One region of the Bifidobacterium dentium JCM 1195 genome, then DNA from elsewhere that is predicted to be linked to it. Evidence: riboswitches for the same ligand, from Rfam matches in the RefSeq annotation. Region 1 holds a riboswitch; each other region holds the start of a gene.
The links. A riboswitch is a leader RNA that binds a small molecule or an ion and turns the genes downstream of it on or off. The one in region 1 is predicted to bind thiamine pyrophosphate.

Region 1 (4,205 bases):
TCGCCGACGAAGTACCGATGAACGAGGTCGGTGCACTGCTTGACAGTTATCGGCGCAGACGTCGCTACCATCGGCTGCACGACGGCACCTTCGTGGATCTGCGGGATGCCGATTTGGGTGAACTCGATCGTATTGCCTCGGATCTTGACCTGACCGGAACGCAACTTGACGGCGGAACCATCGCCATTCCGGGCTATCAGGCGTTTCTACTGGACGCACAGGTGCCGGATGAACGCAAAAACGCATCCTTCACCTCGTATGTCAACGATGTGAAGATCATCGATCCGAGTCGCTATGAGGTACCGCAAGCGTTGCGCAACGTGCTGCGGCCATATCAGGCGGAGGGATTCCGCTGGCTTTCCACATTATGGGACAAGGGATTCGGTGGCATTCTCGCCGATGAGATGGGCCTGGGCAAATCCGTGCAACTGCTTGCCCTTGTCGAGGCACGTAAGGGGAATGGCCCGACGCTCATCGTCTGCCCGGCATCGCTCGTCTACAACTGGGCCGCGGAATGCGAGAAATTCACTGCCGATCTTACCGTGGAGGTCGTGGCCGGCACCAAGACGGAACGCCGCAACGTGCTGCGGCGGCTACGGGCAATGGCGAAATCGGAGTCCTCGTCATCCTCCGTTTCCGAGGCATCCTCCGAAAGCGAGGACGGTCCGGACATACTCATCACATCCTACGATCTGTTGCGTCGCGATATCGACGAATACGCCGGCTGCAGGTTCGCATGCATGGTGCTCGACGAGGCGCAATACATCAAGAACCACGCCACCAAGGTGGCGAAAGTGGTCAAGCAGGTGAACGCCGCGCATCGCTTCGCATTGACCGGCACGCCAATCGAGAACCGTCTGAGCGAACTGTGGAGCATCTTCGATTTTCTTATGCCGGGGCTGCTGGGCACTTATACGCGATTCCGCGAACGGTACGAGCAGCCGATTCTGGCGCCCGGTCCGGAACAGTCCGTCATGGCTGACAAGTTGCGGGCGTTGGTCGGCCTGTTCATCAAACGACGGTTGAAAAAGGACGTGCTTACCGATCTGCCCGACAAGTTCGAGAACGTCGTGACCGTGAAGCTGGCGGGGGAGCAACGCAAACTGTATGCGGCGCACGAACAGCGGCTACGCGCCGCACTCACCAAAACACGGGATGCCGATTTCAACACGAGCAGGATTCGCATTCTTGCGGAATTCACGTTGCTGCGCGAGCTTTGCTGCGATCCTCGGCTGGTGTATGCGGACGCGAAAAACGGCTCGGCCAAGCTTGAAGCCATCGACGATTTGGTGGCCAACTGCATGGATGAGGGCAAGAAGGTGCTCATCTTCTCGCAGTTCACGTCGTTCCTTGACCTGATTGGCGTGCGACTCGCCGAACACGGCGTTGCGTTCCATGCGATTACCGGTGAGACGCCGAAGAGGAAGCGCGTGGAGCTGGTGGATGAGTTCAATGGCGATGATGCGCCCGTGTTCCTGATCTCGCTCAAAGCCGGCAATACCGGCCTGAACTTGGTCGGTGCATCCGTGGTGATTCATGCCGATCCTTGGTGGAATGAGGCTGCACAGAACCAAGCCACTGACCGCGCACACCGCATCGGGCAGACACAGGACGTGAACGTGTACCGGATTGTGGCGAAAGACACCATTGAGGAGCGCATGCTGAAGTTACAGCGGGACAAGAGCCGGCTGGCACGGCAATTCACCGACGGTGGCGCTTCGGGCGGCGTCGGCTCGCTCACCAAGGACGATCTGCTTGATCTGCTGAGCTGACATAGGAGGCGACGTTCCGCGTTCGGCGGCACGTCACGGGAGCGAGATGGGGTGTCTGCCGGTATTGCCATAATGAACGGCGTAATGCAGGGGAACCCGTACAACCGGGTTGAGATAGGCGTAAGGCCTGACCCTTTGAACCTGATGGTTAATACCAGCGTAGGGAGGCATATCTTTGAGCGATATGATGTCTGCAATCAACAAACCATATGATCCGGCACGCGGTGTTCGGCTCGACAATCTTCCCCCATTCGCGCAGCGCATGCGCGAGGCGGCCGATCTGGTATGGGAGCAAGGCTACCGTCAGCCATTCCTGCGTGAGCTTGGCGAGGGTACGCTGCAACGTGAGAAGTTCGCCTTCTATTTGCTGCAGGATTACCGCTATCTCTCCGATTACGCCAAGGTGCACGCGTTGGCCCTGACCAAGACCGACGATACCGAGGTCATGCAGTTCATGGTCGGCGTGCAAAGCGCGATCTTCAACGTGGAGACCAACGTGCATCGCAAGTATATGGCCGGCTACGGCGTGAGTGAGGAGGAGATGGCCGGCGTGCGGCAATCCGCATTCGCACGCGCATACACGTCGAACATTCTTTCCATCGCCTATGGCAAGGAATTGGTCGACATTCTTGTGGCCGTGCTGCCGTGTGCGTGGGTATATGCCGACTATGGCCAGCGTCTCGCCCGTGAATTCGCGGACACGCTAGACGCCAACCCTTACAAGAGCTGGGTCGACATGTATAAGACCGAGGAGTTCTGGGAAGGCTCCGCATGGTTGATCGAACATATCGAACGGTTGGCCGAAGGACTGTCCGAAAAACGCAAACGGGAACTAATCGACATTTTCGTAACCGGTGTCGAAAACGAGTACATGTTCTGGTCCAGCGCCTACGACATGCAGTACACGTGGAAGCCCGAATGGGATCGGGGGCGCTGACGCCGCTGCGGTGCAGAGCCCGCTGACTTTCGATTGTTTGTTTTCATTGCAAAGGTGGGTTGGCATCCATTCCCGGATGCCAACCCACCTTTGTCTTCTCAGGAGTTTCCTTCCCGCGGATCTCCATCAGGGGAAGTCGCTTACTCGCGAACGAGCCGGATATGCTCCACGTCATCGCGTTGGGAACGGCGGTAGATCACGAACCGGTTGCCGATCACCTGCACAAGCTCCGCATCGAGCTGCTCGGCCAAGCCTTCGCCGGCCTCCTTTGCGGTCAGACCGGAACCGTCGAGCACGGAGCCCTTGATGAGCTCGCGTCGTTCGATGATGTCATCCGCCTGCTTGATGGCGTTCTCGCTCAAATCATTCTTGCCGACCTGAACGATCGGGTTGAGCTTGTTGGCCATGCCTCGCAACTGCTTGATCTGCTTTTTGGTAAGTGCCATATATGTTTCGCTTTCTCTGGGTAACTTTCCGCGTGCTGTCCGCGGCATCAAAGTCTTTCGATAACGCTCGCTCTACCATAGCGTGAGGTCGGTAAAACCCTGCATATCATGTACGTTCCATCGCCTCATCAAGCAGGCGGTCGATGTCATCGAACCGCTTGGCATGCGGATGCCATACGGGATGACCGGCGGCGATCACCAGCGCCGGACGGGCAAGTGCGGCGAGAGACTCCAGCGGATTGGCATCCAGCACCACCATGTCGGCGACCTTGCCATCCTCCAATGAACCGGTTGATGCGCACACGTTGAGAATCCGTGCATTCACGGCGGTGGCCGCATGGATGGCCTCGGCCGGTGTGAATCCGGCGAATTTCACCAGTAGCGCCAGTTCGCGCCACGTATTGTATTGCGTTACGAAAGTCATGGCGGTGTCGGTGCCGACGCCGACCGGAATGCCCGCGTCATGTGCGGCCCGGGCGCCGGCGATCATGCCGTCGACCACGAGTTTCGAATTCTCGGCCTGAATCTCGGTGATGCCGGTTACGTCGCGGCCGAATGCGCACAGCGGGAATCCTGCGGAAATCGTCGGCACCAGTGCGGAATGGCCGCGCAACGCATTCGGATTGTGCGTGAACAGTTCGATCAGCTCATCATCAAGGCGGCTGCCATGTTCGATGGTATCCACGCCAGCCTGCAACGCTCTGCGAACCCCCTCCGCGCCTTGCGCATGCGCGGCGACGATGATGCCTGCGTTGTGGGCCTCGTCGCAGATGGCGCGCATCTGTTCGATGGTCATCTGAGGGGAACCGGCCTCTCCGAGCACCTGGGAGTCGGTGACGCCACCGGTTGCGGCGATCTTGATGGCATTGACGCCATGTTCGATGTTCATGCGCGTATGCAGACGTGCCTCTTGCGGGGTTTCGCTTTCCAACGCGATCAGGGGAGCGCCATGGCCGTCGGGAATCGCCAGCAACGGTCCCGATGCCAGAACACGAGGGCCTACCATTTCGTTTGCGGCGATCTCATCGCGCAACGTCACGGACTCATAAC
Region 2 (4,205 bases), 280 kb from region 1:
ACGGAAGCCTCCGGCTTGGTGGTGGAGACATGCAGCGGTCCGGCGCCGATATAGTCGATGCAGCCATTCGGCAGCTCGTTGATAAGCCTCACCAAGCTTTCGGTCTCGGCGGACAGGCCCACGATGGCTTCCTCGCCAAGCAGCGCGCGGGCTTCACGCGGTTCCATGTCGGTCTGCCCGATATGCACGCCGTCGACCTTGATGCCCTTGTTACGGGCCTGCCAGACCACATCCACACGGTCGTCGATCACGAAGGCCACGGCATCGGACTTGCCGTTGTCTTCGATGATCTGCGCGATGTCCTGTGCCATGAGCGTCAGATCCTTGGCGTCCGTATTCTTGGCACGCAGCTGGATGAAGGTTGCGCCCCCACGCAACGCGTCATCGACCACGTCCGTGATGGGACGGCCCTTGCAGTCCTGCGGGCCGACCACGAAGTACGCGCTCATGTCGAAACAGTCGCGCATCGACGCGTATGGATAATCATTCATTGTTGGTTCCCCCTTGTTTGTGGTAAGTAATCCAGAAGTCTTGTGATGATGTGATGTCGGAACTACCGGTCTATGCCGCCGTACGTACACGATTTTGCTGCCATCGCACGTTGCCATGCATGATGGCCGGGCATCGAAGGAACGATGCATGCGTGACGTGCGGTGGAATCGTCAGTCCTCGATGATTTCGGAAGCGGCCACCTGCTCGGCGGTCACATTCCACAGGGCATCGAGCAGTGCGACCTGGAAGGATCCCGGTCCATTGGATTCCTGCTCGGCGATTTCGGATGCGCGATTGTAGAGCAACGATGCGGAAATGGCTGCGACCAGCGGTTCGGAGACCGCCAGATACGTTGCGGTCACGCCGCCCAACGAGCAGCCGGCGCCGGTGATCTTCGTCATCATCGCGCTGCCGCCGGGCAGTCGGAAGGTATGCTCGCCGTCGGTCACCAGATCGACGGCGCCGGATACGGCGACGGCACCCTTGCCTGAAGGCGAGTGCTTCGCCAGGTGACGCGCCATGCGCTGGGCGGCCTCGATCGCGGCGTCCACCTCGTCGACGGCCTCCACGCCTGCCGGACGGGTGCCGGAAGTAACGGAGTCGGACGTGGCGAGTCCCCACATCGCGTCGAGTGCGATGATTTCACTGGCGTTGCCGCGCACGATGGTCGGCGGATACATGCGGAAGGATTCGAGAATCGCGGTGCGCGTCTTGCCGATGCCGGCGGCAACCGGGTCAAGCACCCAAGTCTTGCCGTTCTTGTGCAGCTCGTAGGCGATCTGAGGCAGCGCTTCCTTGTAGAACGGCAGGAGCGTGCCCACATTGATGTAGTTCGATCCTGCGATTTCGGCGGTGTCGATGATGTCATCCGGCAGGAAGCTCATGGCCGCGGTGCCGCCCGCCGCAAGCTGGGCATTGGCTACGAGGTTGATGGTGACGAAATTGGTAAACGACTGCGCCAGCGGCGTTTGCTCACGCACATCGTTGACGGCTTGCGCGATCCGTTCACGTAGTGCATCTCCGCATAGTGCATCGATAGAGGCACTGCTATATGAGGTATCGATATATGAGTTGTCACTCATGACGCTGCTCCCTACGTTGGTCCTAACCAACAGGTTCAAAGGGTCAGGCTTGCCGCCTTTCTCAGCTTTCGACCATCCGCCGAAAAGCTCCCCTGCATGTACAAAGTGCTTTTAACCTATACGCGCCCCTTGACAGTGCCGTGTTTGAGACGTCACGTCTATGTTATTGGCGTGGGGCGCTGTCCGGCCTGCGTCTGAGTTCGGCAAGGATTCCGGGGGATGGGGTTTCTCCTGCAAGCAAGATGTCGTAGTACTGCTGCTTTTTGTCGATATAGTCGATGTCTCCTTGGATTTCGGTAAGTCGTTGTTCGAGGACGGCCCTCTTCTGCGCGAGTATTTCCTTGCGTTGCGCAATAGTGGAATCGCCTTCTTGGCAAAGTTTGGTGTAGTGTTGCATCTCCTTGATACTGAGGCCGCATCGTTTCAAACAGTTCAAACCGATGATCCATGCAATGGCTTGGTCGTCGAAGATGCGATGATTGCGTCCGTCTCGCCCAACCGCGGGAACGAGTTCGGAATTGCAGTAGAATTTCAGCGCTTCATAGTTCATGCCGGTGAGTTCGCATGCTTGCTTCATCGTGTACATGGTTTCCATTGTCGGTAGTTTCTGTCGGTAGTTTCTACCGGCGTGTTGCCGTTTGACCGGTAGTAACTACCGGATTCTAATGTGGAGCATCACCGACCGGCAAGCCGTCGGTCGCAAATAGTGATCTCATGGAAGGGAATCAAATGGAATATCTGAAACTTGCCAATGGCGTTGAGATTCCGAAGATCGGCTACGGCGTCTTCCAGGTCGGCAAAGAGGACGCTCCTCGCTGCGTGCGTGAAGCCATCGAAACCGGATATCGTCACATCGACACCGCACAGTCGTACTTCAACGAAGCGGAAGTCGGTCAAGGCATCAAAGATTCCGGTATCGACCGTAAGAATCTGTTCCTGACCACCAAGGTATGGATCAGCAATTACGGCTATGAGAATACCCTCGAATCCATTGACGTGTCGTTGAAGAAGCTCGGTACCGATTATCTTGATCTTGTGTTGCTGCACCAGCCGTTCTCCGACACCTACGGCGCATGGCGCGCGCTTGAAAAGCTCTACAAAGACGGTGTGATTCGTGCCATCGGCGTGAGCAACTTCTATCCGGATCGATTGGCCGATATGGTCGCCTTCAATGAAATCGCCCCGATGGTCAACCAGGTCGAGACCAACCCGCTTAACCAGCAGATCGAAGCCCATAAGAACATGCTTAAGCGTGGTGTGGCGCATGAGGCGTGGGCGCCGTTCGGAGAGGGCATGCAAAACATGTTCTCCAATCCGACCCTAGCCAAGATTGGCGAAGCGCACGGCAAATCCGTGGCGCAGGTGATCCTACGTTGGCTTACCCAGCGAGACATCATCGCCCTACCCAAGTCCACGCATAAGGAGCGTATGGAAGAGAATCTAAACATCTTTGATTTCTGTCTCACCGACGACGAAATGAAGACCATCGCGGGACTCGACACCAAGACCAGCCTGTTCTTCCATCACGACACCCCCGAGGCGGTCGACCGCTTCGTCGGCTACGTCAAAGCGCGTGCGGGCCGCGAGTGAATCGCGGTGAGCATGCTGCGAAAACAAGGCATTCGGGTCAACCGAAATCCTTGCCATTGACCATATGATTGAAGGCATCGCCAACATATGGTTTCATGCGTGTGACGTATGGTCGGGGGAGATCATTCTGCGGTACGGATTCCAGTTAGACAGCCCCGTCTGCTGTCAGTGCATGCCGGTAGGCTGTGCGCTTGTAAAAAGACCCCAAACCGTTCAAACCAGAAGGTGCATTGTGGCTGTATCCAAACTCGATGAAGTCGTATCCCTCGCGAAGCGTCGCGGCTTTGTGTTCCCCGCCGGTGAAATCTACGGCGGAACCCGTTCCGCATGGGATTACGGTCCGCTTGGCGTCGCGCTGAAGGACAATATCAAGCGCGAATGGTGGCGTTCCATGGTCGTCACCCGAGGTGACGTGGTGGGCGTCGACACGTCCATCATCCTCCCGCCGGCCGTGTGGGTGGCTTCCGGCCACGTGTCCGTGTTCAACGACCCGCTGATCGAATGCCTCAACTGCCACAAGCGCCATCGTGCCGACAAGCTTGAGGAGTCCTATGCCGAAAAGCATGGCGACAAGCTGCCGGAGAATGGCCTGAAGGACATCGTGTGCCCGGACTGCGGCACCCGCGGCAACTGGACCGAACCGCGTGACTTCAACATGATGCTGCGCACCCATCTCGGCCCGGTCGAGGACGAGAACTCGCTGCACTACCTGCGTCCGGAAACCGCGCAGGGCATCTTCGTGGACTTCAAGAACGTGATGACTTCCTCGCGTTCCAAGCCGCCGTTCGGCATCGCCAACATGGGCAAGTCCTTCCGTAACGAGATCACCCCGGGCAATTTCATCTTCCGCACCCGTGAGTTCGAGCAGATGGAAATGGAGTTCTTCGTGGCTCCGGGCACTGATGAGGAATGGCACCAGTACTGGATCGATGCCCGCACCCAGTGGTACATCGACCTTGGCGTCAAGCCGGAGAACCTGCGTCACTACGAACATCCGAAGGAGAAGCTGGCCCACTATTCGAAGCGCACCGTCGACATCGA
Region 3 (4,205 bases), 940 kb from region 1:
GGAGAATGCGTTCCACGGCCGCACCAACCTGACCATGGCCATGACCACCAAGTCCATGCCGTACAAGCAGGGCTTCGGTGCGTTCGCCCCCGACGTCTTCCGCGTACCGTTCTCCTATCCGTTGCGCGACGACTTCGGTGCGGACGGTGCGGCCGCCGCGAAGGCCGCCGCCGCCAAGATCGAGCTGCTGGTCGGCTCCGCCAACGTGGCCGCCGTGATCGCCGAACCGATTCAGGGCGAAGGCGGCTTCATCGTGCCGGCCGAAGGCTTCCTGTCTGGATTGGCCGAATGGGCTCACGCGCATGACGTGCTGTACATCTCCGACGAGATTCAGGCAGGCTTCTGCCGCTCTGGCAAATGGTTCGCCTGCGAGTACGACGGCGTCGTTCCTGACCTGATCACCACTGCCAAGGCACTCGGCGGCGGCATGCCGATTGCGGCCGTGACCGGTCGCGCCGAGATCATGGACGCCGTGCAGCCCGGCGGCATCGGCGGCACCTACGGCGGTAACCCGGTTTCCTGCGCCGCTTCTCTTGCGGCAATCGGCATTATGGAGGAGCAGGATCTGCCGGCAAAGGCCGCACATATCGGTGAGGTCGTCGAATCCGTACTCGGTCCGCTGGTCGACGAAGTGCCGGCGGTGGCCGAAGTACGCGGCCGCGGCGCCATGATCGGTGTCGAATTCGTCAAGCCGGGCACCATGGAGCCGAATAAGGAGCTGGTCGGCCGCATCGCCAAGCGCACCATCCAAGAAGGTCTGATCATGCTGACCTGCGGCATCAACGGCAACGTAATCCGCTTGCTGCCGCCGCTGGTCATCACCGATGACGAGCTGAACGAAGCGCTGGCGGTACTCAAGGAGATCATCGTCGAGGAAAGCGCCAAGTAAGTACGCAATCGTTGCGGGCGAGCGAAATCGCCGATAACGAACCCTCAAGCAAACAGGCATAGAGTTGGCTGCAATCGCCGGAATGGGCGCGGTTGCAGCCAACGTTTTGGAAAGGACGCATCATGAAACTGTTGACGGTCGGACCCGACAACATCTACACCTACGATACGGTCAAGGAATTCTTCGCATCGTTCGAACTCGGACCGAAGGACCTGCTGGTCAGCATCGAAGTGATCTACAAGCAGTTCCTGGAACCGTATGCAAACGGTGCGAACGTGATTCTTGTCGACAAGTACGGCGCGCAGGAGCCGACCGATGTGATGATCGACGAATTCATCGCGGATGCGGGCAAATTCGACTATGACCGCATCGTGGCAGTCGGCGGCGGTGCCGTCATGGACATGTCGAAGGTCGTGGCGGTGGCCGGTGGTGCCTCCATCGACGACGTAATCGACCATCTGCCCGACTTCAAGCGCTCCGTACGCTTCGTGCTCGTGCCGACCACTTGCGGCACCGGTTCGGAGGTCACCGAAATCGCGGCCATCAATCGTACGCGCCTAGGTTGCAAGGCCGGAATCGCAGGCCCTGAGATGTTCGCCGACGATGCCGTGCTCGTGCCGGAGCTGCTCTACGGACTGCCCGATCACGTGTTCGCCACCAGCTCGCTCGACGCGCTCGTGCACTCCGTGGAATCCACGCTTTCGCCGAACTCCACGCCATACACGCGCATGTTCGGCTATGAGGCCATGAAGATGATCATCTCCGGCTATAAGGCCGTTGCCGAAGCCGGTCCCGCCGGTTCGCCGGAGCGCCGCGCCAAGCGCAACGAACTGATGCGCGACTTCCTGATCGCCTCCGACTATGCGGGCATCAGCTTCGATACCGGCGGGTGCGCTGCCGTGCATGCGCTGAGCTATCAGCTGGGCGGAAAATATCATGTGCCCCACGGCGAATCCAACTACGCCATGTTCACCGGCGTGCTACGCAACTATATGGAGATCAAGCCGGAAGGCGAGATCCTTAAGATGAACCAGTTCATCGCCGACATTCTCTGCTGTGACGTGGCCGATGTGTATGATGCGCTGGAGACGCTTATCAACAAGCTGTTGCCGAAGAAGGCGCTGCATGAGTACGGTGTGACCGAACAGGATCTGCCGGAATTCGCCGATCGCGTGATCAAGACGCAGGAGCGACTCATGAAGAACTGCTTCGTGCCGCTCGATTACGATCGCGTGCTCAAGATCTTCAAGGAGCTGTACTGATTTTCTTGGGTTGCGGCGTGATACGTCCGTAGCGTGTACAGAGGCGGATTGATTTCGAGGTGGTGCCGTTTTCTTGGGCTCCCTACTGGGGGTACCGGGGATGGCACCACTTCGGTTTTCAACGTAAGGTTGATCATTCCCGTTCACATGATCGCAATGGGATTCTGCTGGCCGGTATGTGAAATTCCGGCATAAGGGCGCATATGCCCGTGTATTATCGGGCACAGACACGGGGGCCGCAAGGCTGAGAGGAAGCATCCGCTTCGACCGTTTGAACGTATACCGGGTAATGCCGGCGCACGGACGTCTCTCTTGTTTCCCGTGCCTTTATGCATGTCGTAGGCGGTGCATCCGTCGGCGGCATCACTAAGGAAAGGAAAATCATGACCATTCACGTACCCGAAGCGCTGGAGCCGGCGCGCGGCGACTACGCTTGGTTGGGCGCGGAGTCGGACTCCGTCGCCGACCGGATGTACATGCTGAATACCGAGGATTGGCGAGAAGCCATCAACTCGCGTTTCGTCAACGAGCTGTTGGATGACACCCTGCCGGAAGAGATATTGAAATCATATTTGATTCAGGATTTCAAGTTCTACAACAACGGCATGATGGCCCGGCTCATCAAGTTGGCTCCGCGTCAGGAAACCAAGGACATGCTCGCCGCCCAGTCGCAATGGTTCGCGGACAACGAGGCCACGTATTTCCAGCATTTCCTCGAGGCCTACCACGTCAGCCAGCAGGAGTATGACGACACCGAACAGACCCAGGCGAACAGAGATTACGGTGCGTACCTCGATACGTTGTCCGATAAGAGCTGGCCGGAACTGATCACCGCGATCTGCTGCATGGAATGGCTGTATCTCGCATGGGCCAAGCGCACGGTCGACGCCGGGGTCGTGCAACAGGTCCCGGCACACAAGGGATGGGTCGACCTGCACGAAGGCGCGCATTTCCGCAAATGGGTCGGCGATCTCATCGCGCTGGTCAACGAATACTGCTCCATCGACGGTCCGGAAGCCGAGGTATTCCGCACCATCGTGCATCTGGAACGCCGCTTCTTCGACGATTCCTACCCACAGGACTGATTCTGCGGGACATCCTGTATCGGTTTCAGTGGGTAGCGTATATGAGATGCAACGTGTTCTGATATGCGCGGAATCCACCCGGACTGCTGTGGGGCCATCGGGCCGGTGGCCCCACAGCAGTCCGGATGTACTGATTTTCTTGGGATGCTACGAGATTCACAGGTAAAATGGAAGGCCAGCGTCATGGTGTCGGCGGAACTAGCCTTCCGCTACATTACTCAGAACATGAGCATGATCAAGGATTCCTGCTTCTTGCTTGTAGTCGCGTTTGAGGGGGCCAGCGCGCCGCAATCGATGGTGGCTTTGGCGTGTGTATTGTTGAGATCTGCTACCAGATCACCGCATAGTAATGATGTGTTGGTGGAAGCCAGCACACGTTGTTCATGACTGATAAGTGCGGCGGGACGGTCGAGCCGAAGCAGCTGTTCGCATACTTCATGTTCTAAGGTGGCGGCGCTGAGGTCCAAACCGGCCACGCCTGCGAAGTGGTGGTCCACATAGAAGGGGCGGCTGAGAGTCAGGGTGAATTCGTTGGAGCAGATGTAGTCGATATATGGACCGGTGATGTGCAGTCCGTCGGTGTTCTTCGGGCCGGTCCACCAGTCTTGGACAGTGAAATTGTAGAACGATGCCGACTGGGGATTGTCGGAAATGCGCAATGGACGGATTGTTGCCTGATTAGTTTGATTCCAACGTGAGGTCCACCAACAGGAGTGCCATGGAGCATCGGGCAGAAAATCCGGGGAGGGAATCAGACCCGCACCGATGATTCTGCGATCCTGTTCCAAGGCGGGATGTGTGAGGCGTTCGGCGAGTGAATCGAACTCTTGCTTGTTGATAATGGAGTGCGCGGTCTGCCTGGTGATCTCCATCTCCCAATCATGTAGCGTCTTTGCGTAGACGTTGAACAGGTCGTGAATCTGGTGGGACACCTCAATGGGAGTGGTCGGCGATAGCGTGTTTTCGACG

Region 2: it holds a riboswitch for thiamine pyrophosphate, as region 1 does, so the genes downstream of both, BBDE_RS07695 (hydroxyethylthiazole kinase) here and tenA (thiaminase II) in region 1, are expected to answer to the same signal.
Region 3: it holds a riboswitch for thiamine pyrophosphate, as region 1 does, so the genes downstream of both, BBDE_RS10195 (TenA family protein) here and tenA (thiaminase II) in region 1, are expected to answer to the same signal.

The regions. Positions count from the first base shown of each region.
Region 1 is NZ_AP012326.1:1,505,694-1,509,898, reverse strand. Features, by position in the region: gene BBDE_RS06515 (DEAD/DEAH box helicase) at 1-1,772, shown strand, start outside; TPP riboswitch at 1,851-1,956, shown strand; gene tenA (thiaminase II) at 1,957-2,709, shown strand; gene BBDE_RS06505 (YhbY family RNA-binding protein) at 2,850-3,155, opposite strand; gene BBDE_RS06500 (metal-dependent hydrolase family protein) at 3,262-4,205, opposite strand, start outside.
Region 2 is NZ_AP012326.1:1,788,424-1,792,628, reverse strand. Features, by position in the region: gene thiC (phosphomethylpyrimidine synthase ThiC) at 1-491, opposite strand, end outside; gene BBDE_RS07695 (hydroxyethylthiazole kinase) at 663-1,574, opposite strand; TPP riboswitch at 1,566-1,678, opposite strand; gene BBDE_RS07690 (MerR family transcriptional regulator) at 1,738-2,160, opposite strand; gene BBDE_RS07685 (aldo/keto reductase) at 2,304-3,164, shown strand; gene BBDE_RS07680 (glycine--tRNA ligase) at 3,397-4,205, shown strand, end outside.
Region 3 is NZ_AP012326.1:2,443,078-2,447,282, reverse strand. Features, by position in the region: gene gabT (4-aminobutyrate--2-oxoglutarate transaminase) at 1-889, shown strand, start outside; gene BBDE_RS10200 (4-hydroxybutyrate dehydrogenase) at 1,012-2,151, shown strand; TPP riboswitch at 2,371-2,473, shown strand; gene BBDE_RS10195 (TenA family protein) at 2,535-3,236, shown strand; gene BBDE_RS10190 (GntR family transcriptional regulator) at 3,455-4,205, opposite strand, start outside.